Pararhizobium sp. A13: one gene and its partner. The protein of the gene in region 2 interacts with the protein of the main gene of each other region in a pairwise test. Links are inferred from orthologs where the notes say so. Each region holds a gene or a part of one and is shown on either strand. Other genes may lie near its edges. The genes, in order: odhB and lpdA.

Region 1 (14,597 bases), 2.6 Mb from region 2 along the record:
GTCAACCCGGTCGTCATGGGCAAGGCGCGCGCCAAGCAGGACCAGATGGCGAAGATCTTCGAGGGCGACATCATTCCCTTGTCCGAGCGGGCCCAGGTCATGCCGCTCTTGCTGCACGGCGATGCCGCCTTCGCCGGCCAGGGCGTGACCGCTGAAATCCTCGGGCTGTCGGGCCTGCGCGGTCACCGCGTTGCCGGCACCGTGCATTTCATCATCAACAACCAGATCGGCTTCACCACCAATCCGGCCTTCTCGCGCTCGTCGCCGTATCCATCGGATGTGGCCAAGATGATCGAAGCGCCGATTTTCCACGTCAACGGCGACGATCCGGAAGCGGTGACTTACGCGGCCAAGATCGCTACCGAATTCCGGATGAAATTCCACAAGCCCGTCGTCATCGACATGTTCTGCTATCGCCGCTTCGGCCATAACGAAGGCGACGAGCCGTCGTTCACGCAGCCGAAGATGTACAAGGTCATTCGCGCCCACAAGACGGTCGTCCAGCTCTATGGCGAACGCCTGATCGCCGAGGGCCTGATTTCCGAAGGCGAACTGGAGAAGATGCGCGCCGATTGGCGTGCCCATCTGGAACAGGAATTCGAGGCGGGACAGGCCTACAAGCCGAACAAGGCCGACTGGCTGGACGGTGTGTGGTCGGGCCTGCGCGCTGCCGACAATCAGGACGAACAGCGTCGTGGCAAGACCTCGGTGCCGATGAAGACGCTGAAGGACGTCGGCCGCAAGCTGTCGGAAGTCCCGGCGGGCTTCAACGTCCACAAGACCATCCAGCGCTTCATGGACGGTCGCGCCAACATGATCCAGACCGGCGAGGGTATCGACTGGGCGATGGCGGAGGCGCTTGCTTTCGGCACGCTCGCGATCGAAGGCACGAAGATTCGCCTGTCCGGCCAGGATTGCGAACGTGGCACCTTCTCGCAGCGCCACTCGGTCCTCTACGATCAGGAGACCGAAGAACGCTATATCGCGCTTGCCAACCTGTCGCCGACCCAGGCTCGCTACGAGGTCATCAACTCGATGCTCTCGGAAGAGGCGGTGCTCGGTTTCGAATACGGCTACTCGCTGGCCCGTCCGAATGCGCTGACGCTCTGGGAAGCCCAGTTCGGTGACTTCGCCAACGGTGCGCAGGTCGTCTTCGATCAGTTCATCTCGTCCGGCGAACGCAAGTGGCTGCGCATGTCCGGCCTCGTTTGCCTCTTGCCGCATGGCTACGAAGGCCAGGGTCCGGAACATTCCTCCGCCCGCCTCGAGCGCTGGCTGCAGATGTGTGCGGAAGACAACATGCAGGTCGCCAACGTCACCACGCCGGCGAACTACTTCCACATCCTGCGCCGTCAGGTGAAGCGCGACTTCCGCAAGCCGCTGATCATGATGACGCCGAAGTCGCTGCTGCGCCACAAGCGTGCCGTCTCTTCGCTGTCGGAAATGGCCGGTGAAAGCTCCTTCCACCGCCTGCTTTGGGACGACGCCGAGGTCATCAAGGACGGCCCGATCAAGCTGCAGAAGGACGCCAAGATCCGTCGCGTCGTTCTGTGCACCGGCAAGGTCTACTACGATCTCCTGGAAGAGCGTGAAAAGCGCGGCATCGACGATGTCTATCTGCTGCGCGTCGAGCAGCTCTATCCGTTCCCGGCCAAGGCGCTTATCAATGAGCTCTCGCGCTTCCGCAATGCGGAAATGGTCTGGTGCCAGGAAGAGCCGAAGAACATGGGCGCCTGGTCGTTCATCGACCCGTATCTGGAATGGGTGCTTGCCCATATCGATGCGAAGTACCAGCGCGTCCGCTACACCGGCCGTCCGGCCGCCGCCTCTCCGGCGACGGGCCTGATGTCCAAGCACCTCGCCCAGCTCGCCGCCTTCCTCGAAGACGCGCTGGGCGGTTGAGAGGCAGCGCTCCATGGCCTATTTTCATCTGAAACTAGTGCCACCCCGCAGCACATTTCCTCATGACGCAACGCCTGAGGAAATGGCGGCGATGGAGCGACATTCTGCCTATTGGCGAGCGCAAGCCGATGCGGGACGCGCCATTGCGGTCGGTCCCGTCTTCGCCAAGGACGGTGCCTGGGGCATGGCGCTTGTGGAGGTTCCCGACGGGAATGCCGCCCAGGCGCTTGCCGACGGCGATCCGGTCATTGCCGCCCGCCTGGGCTTCCAGTTCGAAATTGCCGCCATACCCTCACTCATTCTCCGGCATGTCGCCGCACCTGCCGCATAACCGATAACGATCAAAGTCAGGATCTGAAAATGACCACAGAAATCCGCGTTCCTACCCTGGGAGAATCCGTCAGCGAAGCGACCGTCGGGACATGGTTCAAGAAGGTGGGCGACACCGTCAAGGCCGATGAGCCGCTGCTCGAACTCGAAACAGACAAGGTGACCATCGAAGTTCCGGCACCAGCCGCAGGCACGCTTTCCGAAATCGTCGCCGCCGCCGGTGAAACGGTCGGTCTCGGCGCGCTGCTTGGCCAGATCGCCAACGGTGCGGCCGGCGCCGTTTCTGCCGCGCCTGCAGCTGAAAAGAAGGTCGCTGCTCCGGCCGCCGCTCAACCGGCTGTCGCCGCTGCTGCTCCGCAGGTCGCCTCTGCCATGCCGGCTGCTCCGGCCGCCGCCAAGATGCTCGCCGAAAACAACCTCACCGCCGATCAGGTCGATGGCTCCGGCAAGCGCGGCCAGGTGCTAAAGGGCGATGTCATCGCTGCTGTCGCCAAGGGCCTTTCGACGCCGGCGGCTTCCGAGCCGGTCAAGATCGTGACCCGTGGTCCGTCGTCGACGGAGGACGCGCCGCGCGAAGAGCGCGTCAAGATGACCCGCCTGCGCCAGACCATCGCCAAGCGCCTGAAGGACGCCCAGAACACGGCGGCCATGCTCACCACCTATAACGAGGTGGACATGTCGGCGGTCATGGACCTGCGCAACCGCTACAAGGACCTCTTCGAGAAGAAGCACGGCGTCAAGCTCGGTTTCATGGGCTTCTTCACCAAGGCCGTGACGCATGCGCTGAAGGAAATCCCGGCCGTCAACGCCGAGATCGACGGCACCGACATCATCTACAAGAACTTCTGCCACATCGGCATGGCCGTCGGCACCGACAAGGGTCTGGTCGTTCCCGTCATCCGCGATGCCGACCAGATGTCGATCGCCGAAATCGAAAAGGATCTCGGCCGTCTTGCCAAGGCTGCCCGTGACGGCTCGCTCTCCATGGCTGACATGCAAGGCGGCACCTTCACGATCACCAATGGCGGCGTCTACGGCTCGCTGATGTCCTCGCCGATCCTGAACGCGCCGCAGTCGGGCATTCTCGGCATGCACAAGATCCAGGAACGTCCAGTCGTCGTCGGCGGCCAGATCGTCATCCGTCCGATGATGTACCTGGCGCTCTCCTACGATCACCGGATGGTCGATGGCAAGGAAGCCGTGACCTTCCTGGTCCGCGTCAAGGAAAGCCTGGAAGATCCGGAACGCCTGGTTCTCGATCTCTGAGAGGCACTGAAAAATGGACGCGGCAGCGCTGGCGGAATCGCCCTTCCTTTCGCTCCTCGCCTGGAGCGTTGTGCTGCTCGTCTTCCATGTCAGCCTGCAGGGCATGATGGGGACATTGGAACTCGGATCGGCCTGGAATGCCGGTCCGCGGGATGAGGAGAAGAAGCCGTCCGGCAAACTCGCCGGGCGGTCCGCACGGGCCTCCGTCAATTTTCAGGAAACCTATCCAGCCTTCGTCGGGCTGGCGCTCGCCCTTGCCATTACCGGTGATCCGACAGGCTGGGGCCTCATCGGCGCCTGGGCTTGGTTCGTTTTCAGGATTGCCTATATTCCGCTTTATCTGGCGGGCGTTTCCTATGTCCGCTCGCTCATCTGGCTTGGCTCGCTTGCCGGGCTCCTCATCATGGTATCGGCGCTCGTTTTCTGACAGGAAAGCGGACGCCTGACAGCGATAACCGGAGACGTGCCGTGCATCCCTATCTCTTCGAACTCGCATCGCTGATGGCGATCTTCTCCTTTGCCATCGTCTCTCCCGGCGCCGATCTTGCCATGGTCATGCGCCAGTCGCTGGTTCACGGCCGCCGCTCGGCGATCGTCACCTCCTTCGGCATCGGCACCGCGCTGATGTTCCATGTGACCTACACGATCCTCGGGCTCGGGCTGATCATCTCGCAGTCGATCTACCTGTTCAACATCGTCAAATGGTGCGGTGTCGCTTACCTGCTGTACATCGGCATCAAGTCTCTTCGTGCCGGCAGGACGGATATCACGGTCCAGGCCGATAGCGCGGATGCGAGCGAAAAACGGCAGTCGGCATTGAAAGCCTTCGGTCTTGGTTTTGCGGCCAATGCGCTGAACCCGAAGCCGGTCTTCTTCTTCCTGTCGATCTTCTCGACGGTGGTTGGCGCCCATACGCCGATCGCGGTGAAGTTCGGCTATGGCCTGGTCATGGCAAGCAGCCTGATCCTCTGGTTCGTCGGCGTCAGCCTGTTCATGACGACGCCGAAGATGCGCGCCGCCTTCTCGCGCGCCAGCCAGTGGATCGATCGCGTCAGCGGCCTCGTCTTCATCGCGCTTGGCCTGAAGCTCGCTACGGAAAAGGCAGCCTGAGCATGCGCCTCGCCGCTCCCGCATCGATCCTCTGTATCCTGCTGGCTGTGACGCCAGTGGCTGCGGCGGATTGCCTGCAGGAGCAGGCGATCTATGGCGATGCGGACGGCGCCTATGAATTGCGGTTCGAGCCCGTCGGCTCGGCCAGCGCCGCAACCAGCAACCATTTCAAGGTCAAGGTGGCGAAGACGGACCTGGTGCTGGATGGCATCGTCATGCAGTCGGGCGAACCCGTCCGGCCGAACGGCATGATCATGAACAATTGCCCGGAGGGCGACGTCACCGGCGACGAGATCGCCGCCTGCACCGTCTGGGAAGGCGTGATCTATTCCGTTGGTGCCGACGGCAAGGTTGGTTCCCTGCCTGAGGAGGGCAGGCAAGCGGCGGCGCAATTGCTTCTGCCCGATTTCGGCCCCGCCGTGCGCAACTCGTCCATCTGGGGCAAGGCGACTGTCGCTCCCTGGGATGTTCTGACTTTGAAGGGATGTGCCCAATGAAGATCAGCGATCAACCCGTCCTGCTGGTGACCGGCGGCAGCCGCGGCATCGGTGCAGCCATCTGCTTCTCGGCAGCCGAACAGGGCTGGGCTGTTGCCGTCAACTACGCCTCGAACCGCCCGGCCGCAGATGCGGTCGTCAAGGCGATCGAGGCGGCCGGTGGCAAAGCAGTTGCGATTGAAGGCGATGTCGGCAGCGACGCCGGGATCGCCGCGATTTTCGACGCGGTGGACAAGGCCTTCGGCCGCCTCGACGGGCTGGTCAACAATGCCGGCATCGTCGGGATGCCGGCCCGGATCGACGAGATCACGCCCGAGCGGCTCGAACGCATGCTGCGTGTCAACGTTTCCGGCTCGATCCTTTGTGCGGCGGCTGCCGTGCGACGCATGTCGGTCCGTCATGGCGGCAAGGGCGGCGTCATCGTCAATATTTCCTCGATGGCCGCGGTGCTCGGCTCGGCCGGACAGTATGTCGATTATGCCGCTTCCAAGGGTGCGATCGACAGCTTCACCATCGGACTGTCGCGCGAGGTCGCCTCGGACGGCATCCGCGTCAACGCGGTCCGTCCCGGCATCATCGATACGGAGCTTCACGCCTCCGGCGGTCTTCCGGACCGCGCCCGCGAGCTTTCGCCAACCATTCCCTTGAAACGGCCGGGCACCGCGCAGGAGGTCGCCGACGCCGTTCTCTACCTGCTTTCCCCTTCGTCGTCCTATGTAACGGGCGCCATTCTCAACGTCAGCGGCGGACGATAGCCGCTCTCAGGAAGGACCATTCATGGCTTATGATCTCATTGTTATCGGCACCGGACCCGGCGGCTATGTCTGCGCCATCAAGGCAGCCCAGCTCGGCCTGAAGGTCGGCGTCATCGAAAAGCGCGCCACCTATGGCGGCACCTGCTTGAACGTCGGCTGCATTCCCTCGAAGGCCCTGCTGCATGCCTCGGAAGTCTTCCACCAGACCGCTCATGGCATCGATGCGCTCGGCGTCGAGGTGCCGGCTCCGAAGCTGAACCTTGAGAAGATGCTCGCCCACAAGGATGCGACGGTAAAGTCGAACGTCGACGGCGTCGCCTTCCTGTTCAAGAAGAACAAGATCGATGCGTTCCAGGGCACCGGCAAGGTTCTTGGCGAAGGCAAGGTCTCCGTCACCAACGACAAGGGCGAAGAGCAGGTCATCGAGACGAAGAACATCGTCATCGCCACCGGCTCCGATGTTGCCGGCATTCCGGGCGTCCAGGTCGAGATCGACGAGAAGGTCATCATCTCCTCCACCGGCGGGATCGCGCTGGAGAAGGTTCCTGCCACCATGGTCGTCGTCGGCGGCGGCGTCATCGGCCTCGAGCTCGGTTCGGTCTGGTCGCGCCTCGGCGCCAAGGTGACCGTGGTCGAGTATCTCGACATGATCCTCGGCGGCATGGACGGCGAAGTCGCCAAGCAGTTCCAGCGCATGCTTGCCAAGCAGGGCGTCGATATCAAGCTCGGCGCGAAAGTGACCGGCGTTGAAAAGTCGGGCGCCGGCGCGAAGGTGACCTTCGAGCCGGTCAAGGGCGGCGATGCGGCGACGATCGATGCCGATGTCGTCCTGATCGCCACCGGCCGCAAGCCGTTCACCGATGGCCTCGGCCTCGCCAAGGCCGGCGTCGTCATGGATACGCGCGGCCGCGTCGAGATCAACAACCATTTCCAGACCAGCATTCCTGGCATCTATGCGATCGGCGACGTCGTGCGCGGCCCGATGCTCGCCCACAAGGCGGAAGACGAGGGTGTCGCCGTTGCCGAGATCATCGCCGGCCAGGCAGGCCACGTGAACTATGACGTCATCCCGAGCGTCGTCTACACCCAGCCGGAAGTGGCCTCCGTCGGCAAGACCGAGGAAGAGCTGAAGGCGGCAGGCATCGCCTACAAGGTCGGCAAGTTCCCGTTCACCGCCAACGGCCGCGCCCGCGCCATGCTGGCCACCGACGGCTTCGTCAAGATCCTCGCCGATCAGGCCACCGACCGCGTTCTCGGCGGTCACATCGTCGGCTTCGGTGCCGGCGAGATGATCCATGAAATCGCCGTTCTGATGGAATTCGGCGGCTCCTCGGAAGACCTCGGCCGCACCTGCCACGCCCACCCGACCATGTCGGAAGCGGTCAAGGAAGCGGCTCTGTCGACCTTCGCAAAGCCGATCCATATGTAATGAACAGGCAAAGGGGCCGTGACAATCAGCCCCTTTGCACCTCACCGTCGGGCGGCCTACCATCGTCGCATCCAGGGAGAGCACGCCGATGGTGCCGCGCAATCATCCAGTCCCCGTCACCTTGCCGCATCCGGCGCTGCCTAATGCCGACTGGGCGGATTGTTATGAATTGTGGGTTCAGGGCAAGGCACTGACGGCCACATCCGCCGCCGAGCAAACATTGGGTGATTTTCCAGCCTGGGTCCGCGCCTTGATGTGGCTGCGCAATGCGATGGTCAGCCCCTTCGGCCTGAAGGGCTCTGGTCATCATCCGGCAACCCCGCAGGATATGATCGGCTTCTTTCCTGTCCTATCCCGGTCGGACGAACAGATTGTCCTCGGCTTCGATGACACCCATCTGGATTTCCGCATCGTCGCGGATATTCGTCAAGTCGGAGATGCGGAACAGATCGTCAGCGTGACGACGCTGGTCTACCGAAAAATCCTTATGGGCAAGATCTACATCGCCGTGATCACGCCCTTCCACCGGTTGATCGTCCGCACGATGCTGCAGCGGTTGTCCCGCCCCGCGGTCCAGGCGAACGGATAGCTCTCAACAAGCTTTCGTCGCCCGAGCGGGAAGCGCTTGCCGCCCGCTCGGAAGCCCTTTTGGCTTATTGCAGTGTCCGCGCCTGCGCCGGCTGTGTCGCGATGGTCGAAACTTCGCTGCCCGGCGCGTGCTGATCGAGCCCTGTGGCCACGACCGAAACGCGGAACACGCCGTCCAGGCCCTTGTCGAAGATTGCGCCGACGACGATGTCGGCGTCCTCGTAGACCTCCTCGCGAATGCGGGTCGCTGCCTCGTCCACTTCGAACAGCGTCATGTCGGAGCCGCCGGAAATCGAGATCAGTACGCCCTTGGCGCCCTTCATCGACACTTCGCTGAGCAGCGGATTGGCGATCGCCGCCTCGGCAGCCTTGGAGGCGCGGCCGTCGCCGATCGCTTCGCCGGTTCCCATCATTGCCCGGCCCATGCCCTTCATCACCGATTTGACGTCGGCGAAGTCGAGGTTGATCAGGCCTTCCTTGACGATCAGGTCGGTGATGCAGCCGACACCCGAATAGAGAACGCGGTCGGCGATGACGAAGGCATCGGCAAAGGTGGTCTTCGCATCGGCGATACGGAAGAGGTTCTGATTGGGGATGACGATCACGGTGTCGGCCGCTTCGCGCAGCCGTTCGATGCCTTCCTCGGCTGCCTGCATACGCCGCTTGCCTTCGAAGCTGAACGGCTTGGTGACGACGCCGACGGTCAGGATACCGGCCTTGCGGGCGGCGGCGGCGATCACTGGGGCGGCGCCCGTTCCCGTGCCACCGCCCATGCCGGCGGTGACGAAGCACATATGCGTGCCGCCAAGATGATCCATGATCTCGTCGATCGATTCTTCCGCCGCCGCGCGGCCGACTTCCGGCAGCGAGCCGGCGCCGAGCCCTTCGGTCACCTGCGCGCCAAGCTGGATCAGCCGCGGCGCCTTCGACATGGTGAGCGCCTGCGCATCCGTGTTGGCGGCAACGAAGTCGGCGCCCTGAAGGCCTTCGGCGATCATGTTGTTGATGGCGTTGCCGCCGCCGCCGCCGACGCCGATGACAGTGATCTTCGGTCTCATCTCCGAAATCACGGGTTTCTTGATCTCTGACATCTCGTCATCTCCTTGGACGTGGTCGCTGCCCCGGCACGTATGGAAGCGCGTTCCGGGAGCTGCAACAAGAATGCGAAGCGGAGCGGGCGCGAATCAGGCCGCCGCAGGTTATGTCTGCAAAAAGGCAGAGAGACGGCGCGGGTGCAAGTGTGTGGTGCTTTGCGTGCGTAGCGATGAGCCGATTTGCAACGATTTTTGCATCGGACGGCACTCAAGCGCGAACCCTCGCTGTTCCAATACGGCGGCTATCGGGTATGCCAAGGTTCGAAGGCATTCGATGGTCGGCAGATGCAAAGAGTTGTCATGATGGATGCCCAGTTGTAGTATGGGAGCAGGTCCCTTTGGAGACCTGCAATACCGTACGGCGTGTGAAATCGTCACGCTCTGCCGCCCCGATGCTACATGCTTGCTGGCGAGCCAATTTGTTTGACCTGACACGAGCGCCTTTTTACAAGTCGAGGCGCCGAAAGCTTATTTTTATCCGGGCAGCAGACCAGCACATCCACCAGTTCAAATAGGATTCGCGTGGAAATTGTGGAGGAAGAAATGAGCAAACGTACAGTCACTGTCCTGTTCGCCGGGTGCTTGGCGCTGTCCGCCTGTCAGTCAACACCAACATCCCAGGCGGTCGCGGATCGCAACGCCGAATTCGGCTGCGTTGCCGGAACGGTTGGAGGCGCGATCGTCGGTGGTCTGATCGGAAGCACGATCGGCGCCGGATCGGGTCAGATCGCCGCGATCGGCGGCGGCATCGGCCTCGGAGGTTTCCTCGGCAACCGCTTGACATGTATGTAACGGAGGCGAGGTCTTGACCATGAAAAAGGCAGCCATGATCGCGACATTCCTCCTGTGCCAGACCGTTTTGGCTGGCGCGCAGGACCAGACGGCGTCCATGTACCAGGGGCAGAAGGACCGGCTTGACAGCAATTCCAACGGGACCGTCGAACGCTCGGAATATCAGGTCTTCATGACGACGGCGTTCACAAGCCTGGACAAGAACAAGGATGGCAGCTTGCAAGCTGCCGAAGTGAACAAGGTCTTGACCACCCAGCAATTCGCCCTCAGCGACGCCAACCGTGACGGTGTCGTTGGCCAGAGCGAATTCATGGATCGGGTCATGAATGACTTCACCGCGGCCGATCGCAGCGGGGACGGCAATCTGCAGTAAACTGCTGCCTCACGGTACACGATCCTCCCGGACGAAAAGATCCACTGGTGGATTTGCCGGGAGGTTTGATCAGGCCGGCACCGGTTTCCGCCCACGCAAGCAAATCGGCACGGCGGGTATGCGCCGCAGCTGGCGGTATTCGCAGGTCTTCAGTCGACCGCAGTGATTGTGAAACCGTCCTTGCGCAACAGTTCGATCACGCCCTCATTTCCCGGCAGGTGAAGCGCGCCCACGGCCATGAAGACGCTGCCGCCGTCGAGGATCGGCTTGGCACGGCTTGCCATGGTCTTGTTGCGGTCGATAACAATGCGTTGCTCGAAATCCGCGTAGTCGGTGCTGCTGTCGGGCGACTTCTCTTCCGAAACGGCCTTCATCAGCGGCATGACCATGCCCGTATCGCCGGTCAGATAGAGTTCCGTCGTCGTCTCCATCACGTCGGCAACGGTGTCGCCGAGATCAAGCGTCTCGATCAGCGCATCCAGATGAAACTGCACCGGCAGCGCATCCATCGCCTTCAGCTGCTCCACCAGCGTTTCCAGCCCCTTGAGCGCCTTGCCCTGTTTCAGCGCATCCTCCGCCAGTTTCTTGTCGAGGAACGAGGCGCCGGCCGCCTTGCGGCTCAGCTCGCAGGCGGGAAGGGCGACGAAGCTGGCGATCATCCAGGGCTTCATCTTCGCAACCAGCGTCAGCGGAATGCCGCGCCGCTTCAGGCCGGCCGTCAGTTTTTCCTGTTCGTCGGCCTCGAGAAAGTCCTTGATCGACCTGCCGTCGGTGAACATGGTCAGTTCCGGCCGCATCAGCAGAGCCGCGGCCGCCTTGCGGTCGTCAACGATCTCGTCGGATTCGACGATCACGGTCTTTGCGGTTTCATACGCCTCGCTTGCACCCTTCGGCATGGCGAGCACGCGCGGATCGGTGACATGCATGGTGCCGAGCAGGTAAGAGGGCGCGAGCCCCGCCTTCTTGATTTTCCAGAAGATGCCCCTGCCGTTCGGCACGGCGGCGGCTTCCTTTTCAAGCGCCGCAAACCGCGCCGGGTCCGACGCCCGCATGTCGGCGATCAGGTTCTTGCCGCCACAGGCATCCTGCGCCGCATGGGCCGGCGAGAGGGAGAGAAGCGTGACAATCAGGCTGAGAGCAAACAGCACATGCAGCGTTGCGATCAGGGCGAGGATATTGTCGCCGAATTTTCCCGCCATGGCGCGTGCCGGCTTTGGCAAATGCTGAAACATTGTCGATCCTGTTTACGATAGGCTCATCGCACCGACCCTAACCGTGCAAGCCTCACGGCACGTTTAACAAAGCTGGTTAATGCTCCGACGAAGGCGAAATTCAGGCGCGCGGATGCGCCCGGTCGTAGATTTCCAGCAACCTTGCCGAATCGACGCCGGTGTAGACCTGGGTGGTCGAGAGGCTGGCATGGCCGAGCAGTTCCTGGATGGTCCGAAGATCGCCGCCGCCCGCCAGAAGATGCGTGGCGAAGGAGTGGCGCAGCGCATGCGGCGTCGCTGTATCCGGCAGGCCGAGCGCACCGCGCAGCCTCTGCATATCGCGCTGGATGATCGCCGCCTGCAGCTTGCCACCCTTGGCGCCGCGAAACAGCGGGCCGTCCTGCGCGAGCGGATAAGGGCAGAGTTTTTCGTATGCCCGCACGGCATCGATGGCTGCTGCGATCAGCGGCACCACGCGGGTCTTGCCACCCTTGCCGTGTATGCGCAACGCCGTCGGCGCGCCTGAAAAATCTGATGGTGTCAGGTCGAGCGCCTCGGAAATGCGCAGGCCGCAGCCGTAAAGCAGGGTGAGCACGGCGGCGTTGCGCGTGGCGATCCAGGGCTCGTCGGCAAGCTGCGCCTCGCTGGTGACAACGGTCAACGCGTCCTTGTCGGTCAGCGGTTTCGGCAGCGACTTCGGTTGTTTCGGTGAGCGAACGGCAGCAGCTCCCGCTGCATTGGCAAGCCCTTTCTTTTCCAGATGCCGCAGGAAGGAGCGAAGTCCCGCAAGCCCCCTGCCGAGCGTTCTCGCCCCCGCGCCGTCTCTGCGTCGCGCCGCGAGAAAGCCGCGCAGATCGGCCGGTCGCAGGGAACTGATGTCGCTCAAGCGCGCCGGGCCGGCCAGATGTCCTGTCAGAAAATGCAGGAACTGCCGCGTGTCGCGCTCATAGGCTTCGACGGTCTTGTCCGACAGGCGCCGCTCCCGGCTCAGCCCCGACAGCCAGCGCTGGCGCTCCTCCATCAGTTCCGGATGGCCGATGATCAGCAGTTCGTTCACGCTTGCTTTCCTGATGTCTGGCCTGATGTCTGGTTGTCGCAACTCTGCGCCGGATGCCGTTATGTTTTTCCTAATGGCCCTTGGAAATTGTCATGTTGGGATCATATTCAACTGCGATAGCTGAGGGCGGACGAGGCGGGATAAAGATGGCAAGACGCGATTCGGCAACCGGTTTCACGCATTTTGCGGAGGCAATCGCCCTGGTTTCGCAGGGCCAGCCGGGCCATATCGTCGATGCGCTGATTGCCGAGCGCGGACAGCGTATCGTCAAGCATCCGCTTTGGCCGGTGATGCGGCCGTTTCTCTATACGGTCCTGAACTATCGCAAGGCGATCGAATTCGCCGATAGCGTCGCCAACCTGCCAGGCTATCAGGCCTTCCAGTATTTGAGCGATATCCTCGCTCTCGATATCCGCGTTCGCAACGCAGAGCGTATTCCGCAAAAGGGCGGCTTCCTGCTGGTCAGCAACCATCCGACCGGGATTGCCGACGGCGTAGCCGTCTTCAATCTCCTGAAACAGCGCCGTCCCGACATGATGTTCTTCGCCAATCGCGATGCCATCCGCGTCAATCCGCGCCTGGTCGAAATGGTCATTCCGGTCGAATGGCGCGAGGATTACAAGACGAAGCTGAAGGCGCGCGAAACGCTGCAGGTTACCAACCGGGCGATCTCGGAAGGCAAGGCAACCGTGCTTTTCCCCTCGGGTCGCATCGCCTATTGGGCGGATGGCAAGCTCAACGAGCGCCCGTGGAAGACTTCGGCCGTTGGCTTTGCCCGCAAGTACAACCTGCCGATCCTGCCGGTCCATATGTCGGCGCGCAATTCCGGCCTGTTCTATTGGCTTGCCAAATGGTCAACCGAGCTGCGCGACATGACGGTGTTCCACGAACTCCTGAACAAAAAGGGCGACCTCTTCGACTTCACCATCGGCAATCTCATCGGGCCGGATGCGCTCGATGGCGATCCGGCCGAGGTGACGCGGGCGCTGGAGCGACACACGGTCTTTGATCTGGCGCGGGATGGTGATGCCCGCTTTGAGCTGATGCTTCGCCGAGCACTCGCTTAGGCCTTAGTGCGAAGATCGCCGCGCGCCTCCAAAGACGTGGAAATCATGCCTGTCAAAGGAGCTGGCGTGGCCACAAGCACCTGTAAGGAAAGCATAAATTCCCCGTGATTAATAACGGCGTAACAATTATCATATAATTTAACGTTTATATGAGGACGTTGCCGTAGCTACCCCTGCCGAGGGCGGCTGGCCGCATGACGCCTAACGGTCCCCGCCGGTGAAATCCGGAATCTTTCAAACTGATATTTTATTATTGTCCCGTCGCCGGGGCCGCTTTCGCGCGGCAGCAGCCTGTTTTATCGGAGGATTGTATGAAGCTCACCATTGCTCGCGGGCTCTTGATTTTCGGCGCAATCGTTGTTGCCGGTCTGGTGCTGTCCATCGGCATTAAGACATATGCTTTCAACAAATTGCGCGTGAACGGACCCGTCTATACGCAAGTCATCTACGGCAAGGATCTCATCGCGGACATCCTGCCGCCGCCTCTGTACACGGTCGAGTCCTATATGCTGGCGATGGAGGCGGCTGCGAACCCCGAATTTGCCAAGGCGAATCTCGACAAGATCGCCGCATTGAAGAAAGCCTTCGATGATCGGCGTGTCTACTGGAAAGCCTCGACGGCCCCCGCCGCGCTGATGGCGAAACTTGAAAACGACGTCGTGGCGCGGGGCGATCTCTATTGGGAGGTCATGGAGAAAAAATTCGTGGCCCCCCTCCAGGGCGGCGACGCAGCCACGGCCGGACAAGCGTTGGCAGAGCTCAAGACGAGCTTCCATCACCACGAGACTGCGGTAAACGAACTCGTCGCCATGGCCGACGCATTTTTGAAAGAGCAGGAAGCGGGCGCCACCGCCGAAACCGCAGTGCTTTCTGCTGCCGCCCTGATCAGCTCGACCGCCTCCGTTTTCCTGCTGCTTGCCGGTCTTTGGTTCTTCCGCCGCCGTGCGGTACAGCCGCTGGCGGCGATGTCGTCCTACATGCAGACGCTTGCCGCCGGCGACTATGGCCGGGACGTTCCCTATGCGGGCCGCTCGGACGAGATCGGCGCGGTCGCAAAATCCGTCGCCATCTTCCGCGAGGCGGCGATCGAGCGGCGCAATGCGCGCGCGCGCGCCGACGACGAGCG
Region 2 (14,722 bases):
CCCGCCTGACGGAACCACTGATCGATGCTCGCCTGCACAGCTGCTTTTGCCTCATCCAGGGTATCGGCGGACTGGAAGTCGTAGCGGATCGTGCCGTTGCAGCCGGAAACCATCCATTTCCAGGTCGTTTGATCATGATGCTGCAAGACATAGGCCAGTTGATGCTGACCGAGCATACAGGCAAAGGAACGATTTCGGATCGGTTTCCATGTTAATGGGATTTCCTGTAACACCTCGACCACGCCTCCATGTTTCCTGGTGAACCTGAAATATAGGGCGCCTGTCGAACTGGGATAACCCTGTCGTTTGAGGGGTTTTTCCGATTCCGGCATCACCGTTTGGCTGATCGCGCCTTCGTCGCCGATCGCTTACGGTCTGGTTGGCCGCCGTAGTCCCGGTTCCATTCCTGCTCCGTGAAAAATAAAGCCAAGGCGAAAAGAGGGTAAGCAGGACGAGAACGGACGACGAATGCCTGTCGGAGGAATGCCTGAAAACATTTGCTTGACGAAATCAGCCAAGTGTCTGAAAGGAAAAACACGCGGACGTGGCGAAACTGGTAGACGCAAGGGACTTAAAATCCCTCGGAGCAATCCGTACGGGTTCGACCCCCGTCGTCCGCACCACTTCCCGAACACTAAGACGCCGCCATCAACCGGAGCTTCGCAATGTCACTTCCCGATAAAGCATTTCCCGTCTCCTGGGACCAGTTTCACCGCGATGCGCGTGCACTCGCTTGGCGCCTTGCCGGCAACGGCGGCGAATGGAAGGCGATCGTCTGCATCACTCGCGGCGGGCTTGTTCCGGCGGCAATCGTCTGCCGCGAATTGAACATCCGCCTGATCGAAACGGTGTGCGTTGCCTCCTATCACGACTATGACGCGCAGGGTGAGATGTATGTGCTCAAGGGCATTTCGGAGGAACTGAAGGTCGATGGTGGGCAAGGCGTGCTGATCATCGACGACCTGACCGACACCGGCAAGACCGCCGCTGTGGTGCGGGCCATGCTGCCGAAGGCGCATTTCGCTGCCGTCTACGCTAAGCCGAAGGGTCGGCCGCAGGTCGATACCTTCGTCACCGAGGTCAGCCAGGACACCTGGATCTATTTCCCCTGGGACATGGGCTTCACCTATCAGGAGCCGATTGCGAAAGGCTCGCGTGGCTGAGACAAACGCGCATTTCGAGTCGTGATGTCCAGCCCATACATGGGCGCGGCGCCGGTTTATTTATGAGCGATAGCGAATGTTATCTAATTTTTGAGTGGTTTGGCCTCATAAATTGAACCGCCCGGCGCCGCGTTCCGCTGCGGCGGCAAGAATCGGAAGCGCTAGCTCGTGCTTGCGCGCTACTGATTCTCAGTGGGAGGACGAACTATCATACGCAGGGCGCTCGTTTCGGTCGCTGTTGGCTCAAGCCTCTGGTCGTTGTCGGTCATTGGGTTGGTGGCCGGCGACGTTCACATCGGACCTGTCACGACCTATGTCGAGGCCAATGTCCGGCCATGGGCAGAAGATCCCCTCATCATCGAAGCGTTGAAGGGTCACAATGAACGTCATGCGCATCTGACGCCGTCGGACATCGATCGGATGGATGCCGTCTGGCGTGCTGAGTTGTCGAGCAATGCGCAGCCGCTGATTGATTCGGTAACGGGCAGCCCGTTGTCGAAATTCCTCAAGGGCAAGCAGGCAGCCTCGGGCGGCGCCATCACCGAAATCTTCGTCATCGATGCCAAGGGCCTGAGCATCGGTGAAAGCGAGACCAGTTCCGACTATTGGCAAGGCGACGAACTGAAATGGCAAAGGACGTATCTTGCCGGCCCCGGCACGCTCTTCGTTGACCGGGCGGAGAAGGATGAATCGACGCAGATGCTGCAAGCGCAAGCAAGCCTGACGGTGTCCGATCCGCAGACGCACCAGCCGATCGGCACGATCACTGTCGGCATCAATTTGGACGCGTTGTGACAGGCCAAACGGCTTCCCGAAGAACGGTTTAGAATCGAAAACGAAACTGGGCTTTCAAGCGTCAGCCGCTTCCCCGAATCAGTTTTTCCCCGACCCACAACAGCGCCTGTTTGGCTATCGCGGATGATCGCTACGGTAAATTCTTACCCGCAAAATCTCGAAAATCTGCTTGCCTTTCGGGAAGCCGCTGGAGGTAAGCCGGCGAAGCGTCTGATTTTGCTGGATTTGGTTTCTGTCCCCGTTTTCCACAGGGCGTACACACAACATCTGGTGTCCACAATTAGGTCACAAACCAGCCCTTGACGGAATCGGGTAGGATGCCGTTAATGGATTTCACGTTGCGGCGGCGGCGGGACCGGACAATTTACGAGGCTGGTTCATTTCAGAAAAAATCGTCTGTGTTCAGGCGACCCGGTGGATGATCCGCCGGTCGCGATGGTTATTTTTTGTGATCTCCCCTGACGCCAAATACGTCACAAAAAGCTGGCGTAAAGAAGTTGTTAATACTATATTTAGTGTTTGCAGCCAAAATCAGCACAAGATACAGGATAACCCGAGACGGGTTTCCCACATAGAGCGGAAAACGAAAGCTGGCTGTGCAATCCTCCGCGCAGCCGGACGGGGACATTTTTGCCCAGCGCTTCGGAAGCCTTGGGCATGCGGCAAACAAAGGACAAGGGACAATGCAGATCGAACGTCGTTTCACCAAGGCAGGCCAGTCGGCCTATGCCGAGATTGAGTTTCGCAAGGCCATCAGCGAGATCAAGAATCCCGATGGCTCGATCGTGTTTCGTTTGGCGGACATTGATGTGCCCGCGCAGTTCAGCCAGGTCGCGGCCGACATTCTGGCCCAAAAGTATTTCCGCAAGGCCGGCGTTCCGAAGCACCTGAAGAAGGTCGAGGAAAATTCCGTCCCCTCCTGGCTGTGGCGCTCCGAAGCCGACCTGGCCGCAATGAAGGATCTGCCGAAGGACGAGCAGTACGGTTCCGAAACCGACGCCCGCCAGGTTTTCGATCGCCTGGCCGGCACCTGGACCTATTGGGGCTGGAAGGGCGGCTATTTCGCCTCGGAAGACGACGCGCTCGCCTTCCGCGACGAACTCGCCTACATGCTCGCCACCCAGCGCGTCGCCCCGAACTCGCCGCAGTGGTTCAACACCGGCCTGCACTGGGCCTATGGCATCGACGGCCCCGGCCAGGGCCATTTCTACGTCGACCCGTTCACCGGCAAGCTCGTCAAGTCGAAGTCGTCCTACGAGCATCCGCAGCCGCATGCCTGCTTCATCCAGTCGGTCGGTGACGATCTCGTCAACGAAGGCGGCATCATGGACCTGTGGGTTCGCGAAGCCCGCCTGTTCAAATACGGCTCCGGCACCGGCTCCAACTTTTCCTATCTGCGCGGCGAAGGCGAAAAGCTCTCGGGCGGCGGCAAGTCCTCGGGCCTGATGTCGTTCCTGAAGATCGGCGACCGCGCCGCCGGCGCCATCAAGTCGGGCGGCACCACGCGCCGCGCCGCCAAGATGGTCGTCGTCGACATTGACCATCCGGATATCGAGGAATACATCAACTGGAAGGTCAAGGAAGAGCAGAAGGTCGCCGCCCTCGTCACCGGCTCGAAGATCGTCGCCAAGCACCTGAAGGCGATCATGAAAGCCTGCGTCAATTGCTCCGGTGATAACGACGCCTGCTTCGACCCGAACGAGAACCCTGCCCTCAAGCGCGAAATCCGCGCCGCCAAGAAGGACCAGGTTCCGGAAAACTACGTCCAGCGCGTCATCCAGTTCGCCAAGCAGGGCTACAAGGACATCGAGTTCAAGACCTACGACACGGACTGGGATTCGGAAGCCTACCTCACGGTCTCCGGCCAGAACTCCAACAACTCCGTCTCGCTCAAGGACGATTTTTTGCGCGCCGTTGAGAATGACGGCGACTGGAACCTGACCGCCCGCAAGGACGGCAAGGTGATGAAGACGCTGAAGGCGCGGGACCTCTGGGAATCGATCTCCTACGCCGCCTGGGCGTCGGCCGATCCGGGCCTGCACTTCAATACGACGATGAACGACTGGCACACCTGCCCGGCTGCCGGCCCGATCCGCGCATCCAACCCGTGCTCGGAATACATGTTCCTCGACGACACGGCCTGCAACCTTGCCTCGCTGAACTTGCTTCAGTTCAAGGACGCTGCCACCAAGAACATCAACATCGCCGATTACGAGCATGCCGTGCGCCTCTGGACGCTCGTGCTTGAAATCTCGGTGATGATGGCGCAGTTCCCGTCGCGGGAAATCGCCGAACTCTCCTATGAATACCGCACGCTTGGCCTCGGCTATGCCAACATCGGCGGCCTGCTGATGTCCTCCGGCATTCCCTATGATTCGAAGGAAGGCCGGGCGATCGCCGGAGCCCTCACCGCCATCATGACCGGCGTCTCCTATGCGACGTCGGCGGAAATCGCCGCCAAGCTCGGCCCCTTCCCGGGCTTCAAGCCGAACCGCGACAACATGCTGCGTGTCATGCGCAACCATCGCCGCGCCGCCTTCGGCGAAACCCAGGGCTATGAGAAGCTCTCGGTCGAGCCGGTCGCCCTCATCCACGGCGATTGCCCCGATCAGGACCTCATCGCCCATGCCAAGGCGGCCTGGGACAAGGCCGTCGCGCTCGGCGAACAGCACGGCTACCGCAATGCCCAGGTCTCCGTCATCGCGCCGACCGGCACGATTGGTCTCGTCATGGATTGCGACACGACCGGCATCGAGCCCGATTTCGCCCTCGTCAAATTCAAGAAGCTCGCCGGCGGCGGCTACTTCAAGATCATCAACCGTGCGGTTCCCGAAGCGCTGCGCACGCTTGGCTATTCGGAAAGCCAGATCGCCGAGATCGAGGCCTATGCCGTCGGCCACGGCAACATCAACCAGGCGCCCGGCATCAACCCCGGCTCGCTTCGCGCCAAGGGCTTCACCGACGACAAGATCGAGGCGATCAACGCCGCCACCAAGGCCGCCTTCGACATCAAGTTTGTCTTCAACCAGTGGACGCTCGGCGCCGACTTCCTCAAGGGCACGCTGAAAGTCTCCGACGAGCAGCTCACGGATATGAGCTTCAACCTGCTCGAGCACATCGGTTTTACGAAGAAGGACATCGAGGCCGCCAACATCCATGTCTGCGGCGCGATGACGCTGGAAGGCGCGCCGTTCCTGAAGGCCGAGCACCTGCCGGTCTTCGATTGCGCCAACCCCTGCGGCAAGATCGGCAAGCGTTACCTCTCGGTCGAAAGCCATATCCGCATGATGGCGGCCGCCCAGCCGTTCATCTCGGGCGCGATTTCCAAGACGATCAACATGCCGAACGAGGCGACCGTCGAGGATTGCAAGGCCGCCTACATGCTCTCCTGGAAGCTGGCGCTGAAGGCGAACGCCCTTTACCGCGATGGCTCAAAACTCTCCCAGCCGCTCAACGCCTCGCTGATCGAGGACGAGGACGACGAGGATGCGATGGAGGACTTCATCCAGGCTCCGGCCGCCGCCCAGGCGGTCACGGTCACGGAGAAGATCATCGAGCGTGTGATCGAGCGGGTCACCCGCGAGCGTGAAAAGCTGCCGAACCGCCGCCAGGGCTATACCCAGAAGGCGATCGTCGGCGGACACAAGGTCTATCTGCGCACCGGCGAATTCGGTGACGGCCGCCTCGGCGAGATCTTCATCGACATGCACAAGGAAGGGGCTGCTTTCCGCGCGATGATGAACAACTTCGCCATCGCCATCTCGCTCGGCCTTCAGTATGGCGTGCCGCTCGAAGAATATGTGGAGGCCTTCACGTTCACCAAATTCGAGCCGGCCGGCATGGTTCAGGGCAATGACGCGATCAAGAACGCCACCTCGATCCTCGACTACGTGTTCCGCGAACTCGCCGTCTCCTACCTCAACCGCCACGACCTCGCCCATGTCGATACGTCCGACTTTTCCAACACGGCGCTCGGCAAGGGCATCCAGGAAGGCAAGACCAACCTGATCTCCACAGGCTGGACCCGCGGCCACAAGCCGACCCTCGTCCAGGGCGGCCAGATCGACCGCACCGCCGGCGAGCCGAAGGGGGCAGCCACCGCTGCCCCAGCCAAAGCCTCCGGCGGCGCCAACGTCACCGCCTTCTCCGGCAGCGCTGCCCGCAAGCTCGAGCCGGTCGCCGCCATCTCGACCTCCGAAATCGTCGCCTTCAAGCGCGACTACGAGGAACGCGCCGTCGAACTGACCGAGGAGATCGCCGAAGAGGTCGAAAGCGAAGTGACCGCCCTCTTCTCCGACAAGGCCGCCGCCGAAGCTGCTGCTGCCAAGTCCGACGCCAAGAAGCTGGAAGCCGAACGCCGCATGCGCTCGATCGCTCAAGGGTATACGGGCAACATGTGCTCGGAGTGCCAGAACTTCACGATGGTGCGGAACGGGACCTGCGAGAAGTGCGACACGTGCGGCGCGACGAGCGGGTGCAGCTGAGGGCTGAGGGCTGCGAATACATGGATGGGCTTCTTACCAATGTCGCTCAGCCCAGGGTCTGAGTCGCAGTGGCTCCTTTAGAGATGTCATCAAGCTTCTAAAGTCTGGGACGAAGCAATAAACACCAATTTTTCCGGGCGCTTGGTCGTCCGGAAAATACCTTGGGGAACAAAAAGGGATCACCGCGAAAAAGTCCCGCGTCCTGCACGCGCTTGATTTCGCCCCATACGGCCTTCAATTGCGGCTCATATGCTGCGGTCGTGGCACGGGCAGCGGCCTCGTACTTGCCGAGGCAGTAGGAGGATGCGCTGGCGTTCGTCGCAATCAGGGCGAAGACGACGCTTGCGGCGGCAATCTCGAGAGTGTTCTTGAGGATCGACATCTTGCATCACCTTGAGCGGGTTGGTTGAGGTTCCGCTCCCTTTCCGATGCATTGACTCTTCTCGAGTACGATATTGGACGGGAATCCGAAAAAAGTTTTGTCCGCCGCTCCTCCGCCCACGCTTTCAAAAAATGGCACGGAAACATCCGCGCCTAGTCAGTGAAGTTCTGGCGTTGTCAGCGATTGGGCGTCATTTCCTGGCCTTCGCCTTCACCGGCGGAAGATCGGTGCAGACTCCTTCGAACAGCTCGGCAGCCATCCCGATACTTTCCCCCAGCGTCGGATGAGGATGGATGGTCTTTCCGACGTCCACGGCGTCCGCGCCCATCTCGATAGCGAGGCAGACCTCCCCGATCAGATCTCCTGCGTTCGGGCCAACGATCACACCGCCAATGACGCGTTGCGTGTCTTGGTCGAACACAAGCTTGGTACTGCCATAGGCGGCGCCGTTGGCGATCGCGCGACCGGACGCGCTCCAGGGAAACTTGGCGATTCCGACGTCGAGACCGTCGGCTTTCGCCGCGCCTTCGGTAACCCCAACCCAGGCGATCTCCGGACTGGTATAGGCGACGCTGGGAATGACCGTGGCGTCGAAGGCGGCTTTGTGGCCGGCCGCCACTTCCGCAGCCACGTGTCCTTCGTGGACCGCCTTGTGAGCGAGCATCGGATCGCCCGCGATGTCGCCGATCGCGAAAATGTGCGGCTGCGCGGTCCGCATCTCTCTGTCGACGGGAATGAACCCGCGCTCGTCTGGGGCCAGTCCGGCGGCCTCCAGCCCGAGAGAGCGGCCGTTTGGACGACGTCCGGCTGATTGTAGCACGAGATCGTAGATGCGCGTCTCGTTGGATGCACCCTCGAAGGTGACGCTGATCCCCTCGTCCGACGCTTCCGCCTTGATCACACTGGTGCTCAGGAAGATGTCGCCGAAGCGGTGCGCGTTCTGCTTCTTCCAGACTTCGACTGCGTCCCGGTCCACGCCCGCGAGGATTCCCTCGAGCCGTTCGACGACGTCGATTTTGGCGCCAAGCGCACTGTACACCGTCGCCATCTCGAGGCCGATGACGCCCCCGCCGATGACGAGCATGCGCTTCGGGACGAACGGAATCTCCAAGGCGCCCGTGGAGTCGACGATTCGAGGGTCGTTCGGAAGGAAAGGAAGGTGCACGGGCGCAGAGCCGGCGGCGATGATGCACGACCGGAAGCTCAGCTCGGATCTTGCGCTGCCGTCTTCGATGGACAAGGTGTTCTTGGATGCGAAGGTCGCATTTCCTCGAGCGATCGTGACCTTGCGCATCTTCGCCATCTGTTCGAGACCGTCGGTGAGCTTCTTCACCGTACCGCCCTTGAACGCGCGAAGCTTGTCCAGGTCGTACTGCGGAGCCGCGAACGTCACGCCATGATCGGCGAGCGTCATAGCCTCCTCTGTGACAGCAGCAACATGCAGCAGCGCCTTTGACGGAATGCAGCCGACGTTGAGGCAGACGCCTCCCAAGGTTTCGTTCCGCTCGACGATCGCGACCTTGAGGCCGAGATCGGCGGCGCGGTACGCGGCCGAATAGCCACCTGGCCCGCCGCCAATGACGACGACGTCGTAGTCGGCGGCAACTTCGCTAGCCTTCGGTTCGGTCACCGGCGACGGTGTCGAGGCTTCGGGGGCGACAGGGACTGCAGCCGCCGAGGCCGCTGCAACGGTGGCCGAGATAGTCGCGACCAGGCTGTCCTTGGACACGCGGTCTCCGAGCTTCACGAGCAAGGATTCGATTCTGCCCTTGACGGGTGACGGAACTTCGAGCGTCGCCTTGTCGGATTCCAGCGTGAGTATCGCCTGATCGACCTCGATTTCGTCGCCTGGCGCTACCAGGATCTCGATGATCGGAATGTCCTTGAAGTCGCCGATATCCGGTATGCGGATTTGCTGAATACTGGTCATCTCGGGCCTCACAGCATGGCGCGGCGGAGATCGCCGAGAGTGGACGCGATATGGCCCAGAAACTTCGCAGCGGCGACGCCGTCGACGACGCGGTGGTCCCATGACAGGCTGATGGGAAGGATCTGACGCGGTTGGAAAGCCTTACCATCCCATGCCGCCTCGGTCGCGGAACGGCCCGCCCCGAGGATGGCGACCTCCGGCGCGTTGATGATCGGCGTAAAGCCGGCGCCCCCTACGCCTCCGAGCGAGGATACGGAGAAGCAGCCGCCCTGCATGTCGATGCCGGAGAGCGTTCCGGCACGGGCCTTTTCTGCCAGCGCGCGCATCTCGCCGGCGATCGCGATTAGGCCCTTGCGATCGCAGTCCCGGATCACCGGCACCATGAGCCCCTTGGGAGTGTCGGCCGCGAAGCCGACATGGACGTAGTTCTTGAGAACCACCTCGTCACCATCCAGCGAGGAGTTGAAGCTCGGAAACGCCTTGAGCGCCAGCGCCGAGGCCTTGATGAGGAAGGCGACCATGGTGAGCTTGACGTCGTTCGACTTCGCTTCCTTGTTGATGGCAACCCGGAACTCTTCGATGTCTGTGACGTCGGCCTTGTCGAAGTTCGTGACGTGAGGAATCGTCAGCCAGTTTCTGGTGAGGTTCCCACCGGAGATCTTCTGGATCCTCGAGAGCGGCTCGCGCTCCACCGGACCGAACTTGGCGAAGTCGACCGCGGGCCATGCCGGGAGGCCGGCGCCGATCGAGCCGCTTGCCTGGATGGCGGGAGCTGGTCCTCCTGCCAAAGAGGACTTGACGAAGGCCGCCACGTCCTCGCGGAGGATGCGTCCCTTGGGGGCGGTCGGCACGATCCGGACTAGGTCGACGCCGAGTTCGCGGGCGAGCTGGCGCACCGACGGCGTCGCGTGGGCCTTGGCGCTGGTCCGAATCTCGGAGGGTTCCGCTGCCGGAGCCGGCGGGTCGATCCGAACCGGGGGCGGTGCGACGGGTTCCGCCTTCGCGGCGGATACAGGTGCGTGGACGAGCTGCGCGGACGTGGCGGCTTCCGCTTGCTTGGCGCCGCTCTCCAGAGTGAGGATCAGCGAGCCTTTGGACACGCGGGAACCGACTTCGACCTTGAGGTCGACGACTTTTCCGGCCGCCGGAGAAGGCACCTCCATCGTCGCCTTGTCGGATTCGACAGTGATGAGCGGGTCGTCGACTTTGATCACGTCGCCGGGCTTGATCGAAATTTCGACGACGGGCACGTCCTTGTAGTCGCCGATATCCGGCAGCGTTACTTCTTGTATGTTGCTCATGACGTTGTTCCTGCAGTCCTCAAACCGTCCAGGGGGCTTCTGCGTCGGAAGCGATCCCGTAGCGTTCGATTGCTTCTTCAACCTGCTTCGCGGTGACCTGTCCGGACGGGACGAGGGCAGCAAGCGCGGCGACGACGATGTGGTTGCGGTCGACTTCGAAGAACGACCGGAGCGCCTGCCTCGTGTCGCTGCGGCCAAAGCCGTCCGTGCCCAACGCGGTGAACGGAGCGGTGACATATGAGGCGATGAGCTGCGGATAGGCCCGGACGTAGTCGGAAGCGGCGATGATCGGCGCAGCCCCCGACAGGCAGTTGCCCACATGGGACGACTTCTCGCTCCTTGTCGGGTGCAGGCGGTTGGCGCGCTCGACTTCCCTCGCATCGCGCGCGAGTTCCGAGAAGCTCGTGGCCGACCAGACTTCTGCTTCCACGTTCCAGTCGTCCCGCAGCATCTGCGCGGCATGCACGACTTCCGGCAGGATCGCACCGGACCCCACCAGCCGGACCGAGCCGCCCTTTTTCGCGGGAACATGGCTTGAGAAGCGGTAGAGACCCTTGATGATGTCCGCTTCCACGCCTTTCGGCATCGACGGCTGCGCATAGTTCTCGTTCATCGCGGTGATGTAGTAGAACTCGTCCTTCTGCTCTTCGAGCATCGAGCGCATCCCATGATCAATGATGACCGCCATCTCGTAGGCGAAGGCCGGGTCGTATGCGCGGCAATTGGGGATGGTGGCGGCCTGAACATGACTCGTGCCGTCCTGATGCTGGAGGCCCTCCCCGCCCAGGGTAGTCCTGCCCGCCGTCGCTCCGATCAGGAAGCCGCGGGCCCGCTGGTCCGCCGCCGCCCAGATCAGATCGCCGACGCGCTGGAAGCCGAACATCGAATAGTAGATGTAGAAGGGCAGCATGGCGGTGCCGTGCACGCTGTAGGATGTGGCCGCGGCGGTCCACGACGAAATCGCGCCCGCCTCGGTGATGCCCTCCTCGAGGAGCTGGCCGTCCTTGCTTTCCTTGTAATAGAGCATGGAACCGGCGTCTTCCGGCTCGTAAAGCTGGCCGACGGGCGAGTAGATGCCGACCTGCCGGAACAGGTTAGCCATGCCGAAAGTGCGCGCCTCATCCGCGACTATCGGAACGATGCGAGGGCCAAGTTCCTTGTCCTTCAGCAGGTTGCCGAACATGCGCACGACGGCCATCGTCGTCGAGATCTCCTTGCCGTCGGACTTCAGCGCGAAGTCCGCATAGGAAGCCATCGCTGGGACCGCGACGGGCGCGGCCTTGCGCTGACGGGCGGGCAGATAGCCGCCCAGCTCCTTCCGGCGCTCCTGCAGGTACTTGAGTTCCGCGCTGTCATCCGCTGGACGGTAGAACTCCAGCTTCTCGACCTGCTCGTTCGACAGCGGCAGCGCGAACCGATCGCGGAACGCGAGCAGCGCGTCGACGTCCAGCTTCTTGGCCTGGTGGGAGGTCATGCGCGACTCGCCCGCGCCTCCCATGCCGTAGCCCTTCTTTGTCTTCGTGAGGATGACTGTCGGCCTGCCCTTGGTTGCCTTGGCGGCCCTGAACGCGGCGAACAGCTTCCGGAAGTCGTGGCCGCCGCGCTTAAGCGCGTCGATGTCATGGTCGGACATATGGGAGACCAGCGCGCGGACTTCCGGGTCCTCCTCGAAGAAGTTCTTCAAGTTGTAGGCGCCGTCCTTGGCCCCGAGCGTTTGATACTTGCCGTCCACGGTCGCGGCAAAGCGCCTGAGGAGAGCGTGATTCTCGTCGCGTGCGAAGATGTGGTCCCATTCAGAACCCCACAGGACCTTGATGACGTTCCAGCCGGCGCCCTTGAAAAGCATCTCGAGCTCTTGGATGATCTGACCGTTGCCGCGTACCGGGCCGTCGAGGCGCTGCAGGTTGCAGTTGATGATGAAGGTCAGGTTGTCGAGGTTCTCGCGCGCGGCCATGGACAGCCCGGCGATCGACTCTGGCTCGTCCATCTCGCCGTCGCCGAAGACGCCCCAGACGTGACGGCCATCGGTGTCGAGAATGGAACGGTCCCGCAGGTAGCGCATGAAGCGCGCCTGATACACAGCGCTGATCGGTCCGATGCCCATGGAACCTGTCGGTACCTGCCAGAAGTCCGGCATCAGCCACGGATGAGGATATGAGCAGAGCCCCGGTCCGCCGATTTCCTGACGGTAGTGCTTCAGATGATCCTCCGACAGCCGCCCCTCGAGAAATGCGCGGGCATAGACACCCGGTGCGGAATGCGGCTGGAAGAAAACGACGTCTCCCCCGTGGTCGGGGTTTGAGGCGTGGAAGAAGTGGTTGAAGCCAAGCTCAAAGATTTCGGCCGCAGAGGCATAGCTCGCGACGTGGCCGCCGAGTTCGCCATAGGCCTTGTTCGCACGAACCACCATCGCCAGCGCGTTCCACCGCATGATCGCGGTGATGCGGGTCTCCATGTCGATGTCGCCCGGATAAGGAGGCTGCGCTTCGAGCGAAATCGTGTTGCGATAGGGCGAGTACGGCAGCGTGTCGGGAACTACGCCGAGTTCCTTAGCCTTGCTCTCGAGCTCGTTCAGGATGAAGCGCGCTCTTGCGTCCCCTCCCTGGCGCAGCAGGGAATCGAGAGCCGACAGCCAGTCGGCCGTCTCGATCGGATCGTCATCAACCTGGATCTTCGAATTGTTTGAAATGCCGTGCATCTTTCCATCTCCCGTGGCAGTGCCGCAGCCCGTCCGAACGCGCTCATCGACATGCGGGCTCACGTCCGCGCTAGAACGGAGCCCTGCAGCAAGTCGCGTCCGGAGTTTCGGGCGGCGTGGTGTCGTTACGTTGGGCTTCCGCCCCTGCGGACAAGATCGAGCGCCACGTCTACGATCATGTCTTCCTGCCCGCCGATCAGGCGTCGCCGACCGATCTCCACAAGGATCTGGCGCGGATCGATGTTGAACTCAGACGCCACCCGTTCGGCGTGGCGAAGGAAGCTCGAATAGACGCCTGCGTATCCGAGCGTCAGGGTCTGGCGGTCCACTCGAACCGGTCGATCCTGGATCGGCCGCACGAGGTCGTCGGCGGCGTCCTGCAGCTTGAACAGATCGCAGGTATGCTCCCAGCCGTACAGGTTGGCCACGCCGATGAAGGCCTCGATAGGCGTGTTGCCCGCCCCTGCCCCCATGCCCGCGAGTGAGGCGTCGACGCGACGGGCGCCGTTGAGAACCGCGGTCACGGAGTTGGCCACCGACAGCGACAGGTTTTCGTGAGCATGGATGCCGCGCTCGGTCTCGGGCCGGAGCTTCTCGTCAAGCGCCTTGAAGCGCTCCTCGATGGACTTCATGGTCAGGTTGCCGGCCGAGTCCGCGACGTAGACGCCGTCAGCGCCGTAGCTCTCCATCTTCGACGCCTGCGCGGCGAGCTCGTCGGGACTACACGCCGACGACATCATCAAGAAGCCGCAGACGTCGAGGCCCATTTCCTTCGCTGCTGCAATGTGTTGTGCGGACACGTCGGCCTCAGTGCTGTGCGTCGCGATGCGGATCGATTTGATGCCGGCGTCGCGGGCGTGCTTCAGATCTTCGATCGTGCCGATTCCAGGCAATAGGACGGTCGTCAGGCGAGCACGCTTTACGACCTTTGCCGCTTCCTTGATGTAATCGACGTCGGTGTGGCGGCTAAAGCCATATGACAGGCTCGACCCGTCGAGACCATCTCCGTGGCCGACCTCGATGCCATCGACTCCTGCTTCGTCCAGCGCGGAGGCGATTTCGCGAACCTGGCCGAGGTCGTAGCGGTGCCCGATCGCATGCATCCCATCACGCAGGGTGACGTCGAGAATGTAAAGCTTTGTCATATCTACTATTCCGTCCAGTTGCGCAGTTCGGCCAGGCGTTCGGCGGTCCGCAGCGCTGCTGAGGTCATGATGTCGAGATTGCCCGCGTAGGCAGGCAGGTAGTGGGCAGCACCCTCCACCTCGAGGAAGACCGTGACGCGAAGGCCGGTGAACGGCTCCTCACGGCCAGGGATCGCCAGCGGCGCGTTGTCGCCGATACGCTGGATCTGAACATCCTGCTTGAGACGGTAGCCTGGAACAAAGCTTTGGACGGACGCGATCATGTCGGTGATCGAGGCCCGGATGGCTTCCTCGTCGGCGAAGTCACAGAGGCACTGGACCGTATCGCGCATCATCAAAGGCGGCTCGGCCGGATTGAGGATGATGATCGCCTTTCCGCGGGCAGCGCCGCCCACGGTTTCGAGCGCGCGCGACGTGGTTTCGGTGAACTCGTCGACGTTCGCCCGCGTACCCGGCCCGGCCGACTTCGAGGCGATGGAGGCGACGATCTCGGCGTAGTGGACCTTCGCGACCTGGCTTACCGCAGCGACGATCGGGATAGTCGCCTGTCCGCCGCACGTGACCATGTTCACGTTTCGGGTAGAAAGGTGACTGTCGAGGTTGACGGTAGGCACGATGTACGGACCGATGGCGGCGGGCGTGAGATCGACGACCTGCTTGCCGTGCTTCTGCAGAATTTCATTGTGGTGCTGATGCGCGCCCGCGGACGTGGCGTCGAAGACAATCTGGATGTCCGGGAACGTCGGCATCCTGACCAGCCCGTCGATCCCTTCGTGGGTCGTCGCGACGTTGAGGCGAGCCGCGCGGGCCAATCCTTCAGAATT

The links.
Region 1: the proteins of lpdA (region 2) and odhB interact in binary tests that used the Escherichia coli proteins (3 or more experiments, as listed by UniProt). The link is inferred for Pararhizobium sp. A13 from one-to-one orthologs.

What each region holds. Positions count from the first base shown.
Region 1 is NZ_CP149510.1:642,015-656,611, reverse strand. What follows is about bases 1,513-4,380. They hold odhB (2-oxoglutarate dehydrogenase complex dihydrolipoyllysine-residue succinyltransferase), read left to right. Parts: upstream 1,513-2,262; coding sequence 2,263-3,498; downstream 3,499-4,380. Other genes in these bases: WI754_RS03085 (LysE family translocator), read left to right, coding at 3,967-4,380; WI754_RS03090 (MAPEG family protein), read left to right, coding at 3,512-3,925; WI754_RS03100 (YciI family protein), read left to right, coding at 1,916-2,233; WI754_RS03105 (2-oxoglutarate dehydrogenase E1 component), read left to right, coding at 1,513-1,902. In the rest of the region: more of WI754_RS03105, read left to right, coding at 1-1,512; more of WI754_RS03085, read left to right, coding at 4,381-4,608; WI754_RS03080 (hypothetical protein), read left to right, coding at 4,611-5,105; WI754_RS03075 (SDR family oxidoreductase), read left to right, coding at 5,108-5,860; lpdA (dihydrolipoyl dehydrogenase), read left to right, coding at 5,883-7,289; WI754_RS03065 (DUF2867 domain-containing protein), read left to right, coding at 7,378-7,878; cell division protein FtsZ, read right to left, coding at 7,943-8,968; WI754_RS03055 (hypothetical protein), read left to right, coding at 9,515-9,763; WI754_RS03050 (EF-hand domain-containing protein), read left to right, coding at 9,783-10,136; WI754_RS03045 (TraB/GumN family protein), read right to left, coding at 10,286-11,368; WI754_RS03040 (tyrosine recombinase XerC), read right to left, coding at 11,469-12,404; WI754_RS03035 (1-acyl-sn-glycerol-3-phosphate acyltransferase), read left to right, coding at 12,551-13,471; WI754_RS03030 (methyl-accepting chemotaxis protein), read left to right, coding at 13,783-14,597. UniProt on the Escherichia coli protein: E2 component of the 2-oxoglutarate dehydrogenase (OGDH) complex which catalyzes the second step in the conversion of 2-oxoglutarate to succinyl-CoA and CO(2).
Region 2 is NZ_CP149510.1:3,200,522-3,215,243, forward strand. What follows is about bases 6,385-9,377. They hold lpdA (dihydrolipoyl dehydrogenase), read right to left. Parts: upstream 8,755-9,377; coding sequence 7,015-8,754; downstream 6,385-7,014. Other genes in these bases: WI754_RS15860 (vitamin B12-dependent ribonucleotide reductase), read left to right, coding at 6,385-6,442; WI754_RS15865 (hypothetical protein), read right to left, coding at 6,540-6,824; aceF (dihydrolipoyllysine-residue acetyltransferase), read right to left, coding at 8,763-9,377. Also shown: WI754_RS15840 (hypothetical protein), read right to left, coding at 1-242; gpt (xanthine phosphoribosyltransferase), read left to right, coding at 666-1,163; WI754_RS15855 (hypothetical protein), read left to right, coding at 1,440-1,958; more of WI754_RS15860, read left to right, coding at 2,642-6,384; more of aceF, read right to left, coding at 9,378-10,178; mdeB (alpha-ketoglutarate dehydrogenase), read right to left, coding at 10,075-12,753; dmpG (4-hydroxy-2-oxovalerate aldolase), read right to left, coding at 12,879-13,898; WI754_RS15890 (acetaldehyde dehydrogenase (acetylating)), read right to left, coding at 13,904-14,722. UniProt on the Escherichia coli protein: Lipoamide dehydrogenase is a component of the glycine cleavage system as well as of the alpha-ketoacid dehydrogenase complexes.